2 regions of the Castellaniella denitrificans genome follow, and region 2 is predicted to be linked to the other one. Evidence: predicted binding sites of a transcription regulator. Region 2 holds the regulator's gene; the other holds the start of a gene.
What was found. Region 2 encodes NrdR, which represses ribonucleotide reductase genes. Its sites were predicted from a motif close to CACNANATNTNGTG; they were not measured.

Region 1 (4,410 bases), on a different contig from region 2:
CCCGCGCGGGACTGGCGCTCGACGAAGGCGCGCATCAACGCATCGGCCCCGTCCTCGTGGTCATGGACGATGGCGGCGATCGGCAGCGTGGTCATGGGCGGTTCTCCTGGCGTCGGATCCGGCGGCGACAGGCGCCATGCCACGCCGCCGACATTGTCATGCGGAGACCGGACACCCGGCCTTGATGCCGCGCAAACGTCCCCCGGCCCAGCATAAGCCAGTCGGGCACACATTCGCTATATACACAAGATTATAACGACCATCACGCCGCGGTCCGGCCGGCGGGCGTCCCGCCCTACAATGAAGCCTTTCTCCGATAGTCCCTGGAATCCCCGATGTTCACATTCGCCCCCCGGACCTACGCCAGCAAGGCGGAACACTACGCCGACCTGGCCGCCCAGGCGCGCGGCCTGATCGCGGGGGAACCCGACCTGATCGCCAACGCGGCCAATTTCAGCGCCCTGGTGTTCCACGGCCTGCCACAGCTGAACTGGGCGGGCTTCTACCTGTACGACGGCACGGAACTGGTGGTCGGCCCCTTCCAGGGCAAGCCCGCCTGCATCCGCATCGCCCTGGGATCGGGCGTCTGCGGCACGGCCGCGCAGACGCGCCGGACCCAGGTCGTCCGCGACGTCAACGCGTTCGCGGGGCACATCCCCTGCGACTCCGCCTCGCAATCGGAAATCGTCGTGCCGCTGGTGCGCGCGGACGGATCGCTGCTGGGCGTCTGGGACGTCGACAGCCCCGTCACGGACCGCTTCGACGAGGACGACCGGCGCGGGATGGAGGCCCTGTGCCGGGTCTTCATGAACCACCTGAACGGCCGGGACTGATCCCGGCCCGGAACGGCCGCCGCCCTACCAGTCCAGCGGCAAGGACAGGCGCGCGCCCAGACCGTAATCCCCGGACGTCAGGTTGCGGTTCGTTTCCAGGCGCACCCGCAGGTGCGGGCCGTAGCGGAAACCGTGGACCAGGCCGACCCGTTCGTCCAGCCCGCCCCCCGCATCCAGCCGCCGCTCGAACGACCCGCTGAACGAGCCCCAGCGGCCCGCCGCCAGGTCCAGCTGCCATTGATTGCTGACGCAATCGCACCCTGGATCGCCGCCGTACGCAGCCAGGTCCGCATAGCCGGGCCCCTGCCGCGCGTTCACCCAGGACAGGTCCCAGCCCGGCACCAGGCCCAGGGTGTAGCCCAGCTGGCGGCGCCAGCCCTCGGCCAGCGGCTGGCGCGATCCGGACACCCCGAACCGCCAGGCGCCCGCGCCGCCCATGGAATAGTCCCCGCCCAGCCCCAGCGCCGTCAGGCCCGGGGCGCCTTGCAGCCGCGAGCCCAGGATCAGGTCGCGGTCCAGCGCGTAGCGCGTGGTCGCATCGACCGCGACCGGTCCGTACGCCAGGTCGCCCTCGGCGGCCGCGCGGCCGGCCGGCCCGTCCAGGGCGCCGGCCGCCACGGCATAGTCCCACGATCCGGACGGCAGGCGCCCCTGGGAAACGGAACGGGACAGGCCCACGCCCGCGAGGCGCACAGGCCGCCCCCAGCCGGGCGCGCCCGCCGCCGTATTGCCCAGCGTCACGCCATACCCGGCGGAACTGCGGTAGCGCCAGTTCCGCGCGCCGAGGGACCAGGCATCCAGGCCGCCGGAGGCCACCGGGCCGAGCCGATCCGGCGGCGCCGCCGGATCGGCGGCATCGCCGAACCAGCGCAGGCCGGTCCCGCCCGGCCGATAGCCATATCCATCCACCGGCCCGTTCAGGGACAGCAAGTCGTAGCGGAGTCCGGGAGCGGTGCCGTCGGACACCGTGCCGGCCGCGTCCGGCGCGACGTCCGACGGGACGTCGCGGGGCACGTCGGGGACGGCATAGCGCTGGGGGGCCAAGTCGATGAGCGCCGGATCCGGGTCGGCCGCCTGCCAGGCCAGGGCCGGCGCAAGGCCGGCGCCGCACAGCAGGGCCGACGCGGCCAGCGGCCGGACGATCCTATTCATGACGGGATGACGCACAGGGTTCCCCGGGCCATGCGGACCCGGGCGATGAATCCGGGGATTCCGCGGTCCGGCGGACCGCCGCAAAACCCCTGAAGCGGACCAGGGTACCACGATGCCCAGGACACTTGAAACCTCGAAAATGTTTCAGGCAAAAAATTGAAACCGCGCTTGATCACACCATATATTGTGTTTATCATTTCCAGCCACACTACATGTAGAAAACAAAGCACTTCCACCAAGGACCGCAGGCCGTGATCAAGAACATCGTCAAGCGTGACGGACGCATCGAACCCTACATCCCCAGCAAGCTCAATGGCTGGGGCCGATGGGCCGCCGCCAACCTGGGCCACAAGGTCGACTGGAGCAGCATCGTACTGCAAGCCGTCAGCACCATGCCCGAGACGGTCTCCACCGCCGACCTGCAGGAAAAGCTGATCCAGAACTGCCTCGACAAGGACACCTGGTCCTACTACCTGATGGCGGGCCGGCTCTACGCGTCCCACCTGCACAAGATCATCCACGGCCCGGGCATCCCCACCGTCAAGGCGCTGCACGACCGCATGGTGGCCGACGGGGTGATGGTGCGCATGAACTACACCGACGCCGAATACGCCGAGATCGAGACCTTCATCGACCACGAGCAGGACTACGACACGCCGCACTTCTCGCTGCACTACATCCGCAAGAAGTACAGCCTGCAGAACCGCGTCACCCGGCAGGAATACGAGACCCAGCAGTTCGTCTACATGCGCATGGCCATGGCCCTGTCGGAAAACGAGCCCGCCGAGCGCCGGATCGACCTGGTGCGGCGCTTCTACACCGAATTCTCCGCCAAGCGGATCTCGGCGCCCACGCCCAACTACGTGAACCTGGGCACGAAGCTGCGCGGCTTCGCCTCGTGCTGCCTGTACGTGGTGGACGACAACGAGGCGTCCCTGGCCATCGGCGACCACATCGCCTACCGCATGACCGCCGCCTCGGCCGGGATCGGCAGCCACCTGATCACCCGCAGCAAGGGCGACCCGGTGCGCGGCGGTCTGATCCAGCACCAGGGCAAGCTGCCCTACCTGGCCTCCCTGGGCAAGGCGGTCCACGCCAACATGCAGGCCGGCCGCGGCGGCGCCTGCACCACCTACTATTCCGGCTTCGACCCCGAGGCCGAGGTCATCGCCTACCTGCGCAATCCGCGCAGCACCGAGGACCGCAAGAACCGCGACCTGCACTACGCGCTGGTCACCAACAAGCTCTTCGCCGAAAAGGCCGCCCGCAACGAGGAAGCCTTCTCGTTCAACGTGCGCACGGCCCCCGAGCTCACCCGGCTGTTCTTCGGCCCCGACTCGGCCGCCTTCAAGCGCGAATACGAGCGTCTGGAACGCGACCCGTCCTTCAAGAAGGAATACTTCAAGCCGCGCGACCTGATCCTGACCTCGCTGAACGAGGCGCTGGAAACCGGCGTGGCCTACCTGGCCAACATCGACGAGATGAACCGCCACACGCCCTTCAAGGAGCCCATCCATTCCAGCAACCTGTGCCTGGAAATCTGCGAGCCCAACCGCCCCTACCAGGACATGCGCGACCTGTACTCGGACCACGAGGTCGGCCACATCACGGTCGAGCTCGCCGACGGGACGACGCAGACCTTCGACTACAACGCGCCGCTGACCGTCGCGGTCGCCGACTCCACCCTGCCACGCGTCATCTTCGCCGGCGAGCTGAAGGCGGGCGACGACATCCTGTCCGACGAGCCGGGCCGGGGCGGCCGGGTCGCCCGCGTGGTCGAGATCCACGAAGAACCCGAGATCGCCCTGTGCTCCCTGGGGGCCATCGCCTACGACGCCATCGGCGAGGACGACGACGAGGCCTACCAGGAAGCGATGTACCTGACGTTGAAGATGATCGACTACTGCATCCTCAACTCGCACTACGTGCTGCCCCACGTGGCCGTGACCGCCAAGGCCCGCATGAACGCCGGCGTGGGGCTCATGGGCGTTGCCACCCACATGGCCCGCAAGGGCCTGAAGTACGACACCGACGAAGGCCGCGAGGAACTGCACCGCATCGCCGAGCGCCACATGTACCACGCCATCCGGGCCTCGCTGCGCATCAGCAAGGAACGCGGCGTCGCGCCCTGGATGCACAAGACCCGCTGGCCCGACGGCTGGCTGCCGATCGACACCTACAACCGCAACGTCGACGAGTTGGGCGACTTCCACAACCGCTACGACTGGGAAGCCCTGCGCACGGAGATCATGCAGAACGGCGGCATCGCCCATTCGTGCCTGGTGGCGTACATGCCGGGGGAATCGTCCTCCAAGGCGCTGGGCAAGCCCAATTCGCTCTATCCCGTGCGCGACGTCACGCTGAACAAGACCGACGGCTCGGTCACGATCCGCTGGGCCGCGCCCGACAGCGACAACCCGGCCTA
Region 2 (4,410 bases):
ACGGCGCTGCGCAGGCAGAGCAGGTGGCCCTTCCCCAGGGACGCCGCCGGGACGCCCGCCACACACGGGCGGAAGGGCGCGCCATAATGGAAATACAGTTCGGCGCCGGTGCCCGGCAGCAGGGCCGGCAGGGCGATGGACTCGCCGGGAGCCGCTTCCCAGCCCCACAGTCGGTCGATGAAAGGACGCAGCGCCGGGACCGGCGCTTGCTGGAATGTGATCATCGAGGCAGCGCTAATGAAAAAGCCCTTGATTCCGGGTGGAATCAAGGGCTCGAGTCCTGGCGGACAAGGGGGGATTCGAACCCCCGATACGCTATTCACGTATACACGCTTTCCAGGCGTGCGCCTTCAACCACTCGGCCACCTGTCCTGCACGCCCGCACGCCATGGCGGCAGACGAAGTCCGCTATTCTAACAGAAGAATGCCCGATTCGTCAGGGCCTGATCCGGACCTGGCACGGCCGGCGGTGCGCGCCGGGCCGAGACCAGGACGCATGCAGCGCACGTCCGGGCGCTCAGGCGGCGCCCAGGCCCGCGGGCGCGGCCGCCCCCATGCCGCCGACCATGCGCTCGACGTAGCGGGCGATCAGGTCGATCTCGAGATTGACGGGAGAGCCGACTTCCAGGTTGCGCAGGGTCGTGACCTGGACGGTGTGCGGGATCAGGTTGATGGAGATCTCCGTGCCCTCTTCCTGGTCGTCCACCCGGTTGACCGTCAGGCTGACGCCGTTGACCGTGACCGAGCCCTTGTAGGCTAGGTATTTCGACAGATGGGCCGGGACGATGATGCGCAGTTCGGTCGATTCCCCCACGGCGTCGAAGCAGGTCACGCGGCCCACGCCGTCGACGTGGCCGGACACCAGATGCCCGTCCAGGCTGTCGCCCAGCCGCAGGGCGTGTTCCAGATTGACCTCGCCGGGCCGGTCCAGGCCGCAGGTGCGGTCCAGGCTTTCGCGCGAGACGTCGACCTCGAACGCGTCCCCGTGCAGGGCGACGGCCGTCATGCAGGCGCCCTGGATGGCGATCGAGTCGCCCAGGCGGGTCGCCGCCAGCGGCAGGCTGCCGGCCTGGATGAACAGGCGCACGCCCGCGTCCTCGCCGTCCCCCAGGGGACGGACTTCGGTGATGCGGCCCACGGCCGCGACGATACCAGTGAACATGGATTACCCCATTTTCAAGCCGCAGGCCTCGACCAGCGTCCGCCAGCGGGCCGGATCGCGCAAGCGCAGGCGCATGTCCCGGCCCAGCGGCAGGACGTCCAGGAATTCATACCGATAGGCCCGGTCCAGGCCCTCGATGGGTGTCGGCAGCGCCGCCAGGCCCTGGCCGTCGCCGAGGACGCTGGGCGCAAGGTAGGCCACCCATTCGTCGACCAGGCCGGCCTGGACCAGCGCGCCCTGCAGCCGCGCGCCGGCCTCGACGTGGACCTCGTTGATCTCGTGGTCCCCCAGCCAGCGCGCCAGCGCCTCCAGGGAGAGGCCGCCGCGCTCGTCCGCGGGCAGCGCGATGACGCGCACGTTGCGCGCCGCCAGGCGGGCGGCCTTGCCGGCATCGGGCCGCGCGGTGAAGATCCAGACCGGATCGCCGTTGATGATCCGGGCCTGCTCGCCCAGGACAAACTGCGTGTCCAGCACGGCGCGGATCGGCTGGCGCGGGGTTTCGACCGCGCGCACGTCCAGCATGGGATCGTCGGCCAGGACCGTGCCGATGCCGGTTAGCACCATGCAGGCCCGGGCCCGCCAGCGGTGCCCGTCGTCGCGGGCGGCGTCCCCCGTGATCCATTGCGAGCGCCCGTCCGGCAAGGCCATGCGCCCGTCGAAGGACGAGGCGGACTTCAGCCACAGCCAGGGCGTGCCGCGCGTCATCCTGGCGCAGAAGCCGGGATTCTGCGCCAGGGCGTCCTCGGCGAACAGGCCGACGTCGACCTGGATGCCGGCGGCCCGCAGCCGTTCGATGCCGCCGCCGGCCACCTTGGGGTTGGGGTCCCGGAGCGCGACCACCACCCGCGCGACGCCGGCCGAGACCAGCGCGTCGGCGCACGGCGGCGTGCGGCCCGTGTGGCTGCAGGGTTCCAGTGTGACATAGGCCGTGGCGCCGCGCACGTCCACGCCCTGGAGGGCGGCTTCGTGCAGGGCCTGTGCCTCGGCGTGGCGCCCGCCCGCCCGCTGGGTGCTGCCCTCGGCCAGCCAGCGGCCGTCGCGCACCAGCACGCAGCCGACGCGGGGATTCGGACTGCTGACGAACATCGCCTGCTCGGCCACCCGGAGGGCGCGCCGCATCCAGCGGTGGTCCTCGGTGGAGAAAACGGGGCCCGATGGAGGGGTATTCTCAGTCCGTGTCATCGGCATCATCCGCGCGGCGGAATTCGTCGATGGCCTGGACGAATTCCCGAAGGTCCTCGAAGCTGCGGTAGACCGAGGCGAAGCGCACGTAGGCCACCGGGTCGAGCTGGCGCAATTCCGACATTACCAGTTCGCCGACATGGTCGGACGGCACTTCGCGCTGGCCGCTGGTCATCAGGCGTTCCTGGATGCGCGCCACGGCGGCGTCCAGCGCCGTCGCGCTGACCGGGCGCTTGCGCAGCGCGAGCGCCATGCTGCCATGCAGCTTGGCCGGGTCGAAATCCACCCGGGTCCCGTTGCGCTTGACGATGGAAGGCATCATCAGGTCGACCCGCTCGTAGGTCGTGAAGCGGCGGTCGCAGGCCGTGCAGCGGCGGCGGCGGCGGATCGTGTCGCCTTCCTCGGAGACCCGGGAATCCACGACCTGGGTATCGGCACAACTGCAGAACGGACACTTCATCTGCGCTGCGGGCGCGCGGGCGCCCGTTCCGGTTGGTTTAGCGATAGACCGGCAGGCGCGCGGTCAGCTCGTTGACCTGCGCGCGCACCCGGGCGATGTTGTCGGCATCATCGGGGTTGTCGAGCACGTCGGCGATCAGGTTGCCGGTGAGTTCCGCCTCGGCTTCCTTGAAGCCGCGCGTGGTCATGGCCGGCGTGCCCAGGCGGATGCCGCTGGTGACGAAGGGCTTTTCCGGATCGTTCGGGATGGCGTTCTTGTTGACCGTGATGTGCGCCTGGCCCAGGACGGCTTCGGCGGCCTTGCCGGTGATGCCCTTGGCGCGCAGGTCCACCAGCATCACGTGGCTTTCGGTGCGGCCGGACACGATGCGCAGGCCGCGCTTGACCAGGGTGTCGGCCAGCACGCGGGCATTGGCGGCCACCTGGGCGGCATAGGCCTTGAATTCGGGCTGCAGGGCCTCGCCGAAGGCCACGGCCTTGGCGGCGATGACGTGCATCAGCGGACCGCCCTGGATGCCGGGGAAGATGGCGGAATTGACGATTTTCTCGAATTCGGCCTTCATCATGATCACGCCGCCGCGCGGGCCGCGCAGGGACTTGTGGGTGGTCGAGGTGACGAAGTCGGCGTGCGGCACCGGGTTCGGGTAGACGCCGCCGGCCACCAGGCCCGCGTAGTGGGCGATGTCCACCATGAACAGGGCGCCGTTGTCGTGGGCGATGCGCGCCATGCGCTCGAAGTCGATGTGCAGCGAATAGGCCGAGGCGCCGCCGACGATCAGCTTGGGCTTGAGGGTGCGCGCGAGTTCCTCGAGCTTGTCGTAGTCCAGGACCTCGTTGGCGTCCAGGCCATAGGAATGGAAGTCGTACAGCTTGCCGGAGGCGTTCACCGGCGAACCGTGCGTCAGGTGGCCGCCTTCGGCCAGGCTCATGCCCAGCACGGTGTCGCCCGGCTTGAGCACGGCCATGTACACGCCCTGGTTGGCCTGGGAGCCGGAGTTCGGCTGCACGTTGGCGGCTTCCGCGCCGAAGATCGCCTTCAGGCGGTCGATGGCCAGCTGTTCGACCACGTCCACGTACTCGCAGCCGCCGTAGTAGCGCTTGCCGGGATAGCCTTCGGCGTACTTGTTGGTCAGTTGCGTGCCCTGGGCCTGCATGACGGCCGGGCTGGCGTAGTTTTCCGAGGCGATCAGCTCGATGTGCTGTTCCTGGCGGACGTTTTCCTGCTGGATGGCGGCCCAGATGTCCGGGTCGGCCTGATCGAGGGTGCGGGAACGGTCAAACATATGAGGTAGTGGTCCTGGAGGCAGAAAGTTCAGAAAGATCGGGGAAATCGGGTCATTCTAGCGCGAACCCCCGCGCGCCTACAGGGCGTGCAGGCGGGGGTTCAGGGTATAGGTGCCGGTCAGGGAAGCCTGGGCCAGGACGTGTCCCCGCATGGCCTCCAGGGCCTGCGCGCCGGTGAAGCGGCCGGACACGCCCAGCTCGGCCACGTCCAGCGCGTAGACCGTGAAGACGTAGCGGTGGACCCGCGCGTCGTTCCAGGGCGGGCAGGGGCCGTCGTAGCCGAAGTAGTCGCCGTTCATGTCGCGGTCGGCGGCGAACCAGCC

Region 1: a site for NrdR is predicted at 2,161-2,174, ahead of ACFO27_RS02865 (ribonucleoside-diphosphate reductase subunit alpha). Genes of this name have one in related genera too.

What each region holds. Positions count from the first base shown of each region.
Region 1 covers NZ_JBHSEZ010000001.1:601,754-606,163, forward strand. The annotation lists gene ACFO27_RS02850 (DUF2478 domain-containing protein) at 1-95, opposite strand, end outside; gene ACFO27_RS02855 (GAF domain-containing protein) at 336-833, shown strand; gene ACFO27_RS02860 (fimbria/pilus outer membrane usher protein) at 858-1,985, opposite strand; gene ACFO27_RS02865 (ribonucleoside-diphosphate reductase subunit alpha) at 2,237-4,410, shown strand, end outside.
Region 2 covers NZ_JBHSEZ010000009.1:38,152-42,561, reverse strand. The annotation lists gene ACFO27_RS10655 (helix-turn-helix domain-containing protein) at 1-224, opposite strand, end outside; tRNA gene ACFO27_RS10650 (tRNA-Ser) at 282-372, opposite strand; gene ACFO27_RS10645 (riboflavin synthase) at 518-1,162, opposite strand; gene ribD (bifunctional diaminohydroxyphosphoribosylaminopyrimidine deaminase/5-amino-6-(5-phosphoribosylamino)uracil reductase RibD) at 1,166-2,344, opposite strand; gene nrdR (transcriptional regulator NrdR) at 2,331-2,804, opposite strand; gene glyA (serine hydroxymethyltransferase) at 2,842-4,086, opposite strand; gene ACFO27_RS10625 (YbhB/YbcL family Raf kinase inhibitor-like protein) at 4,165-4,410, opposite strand, start outside.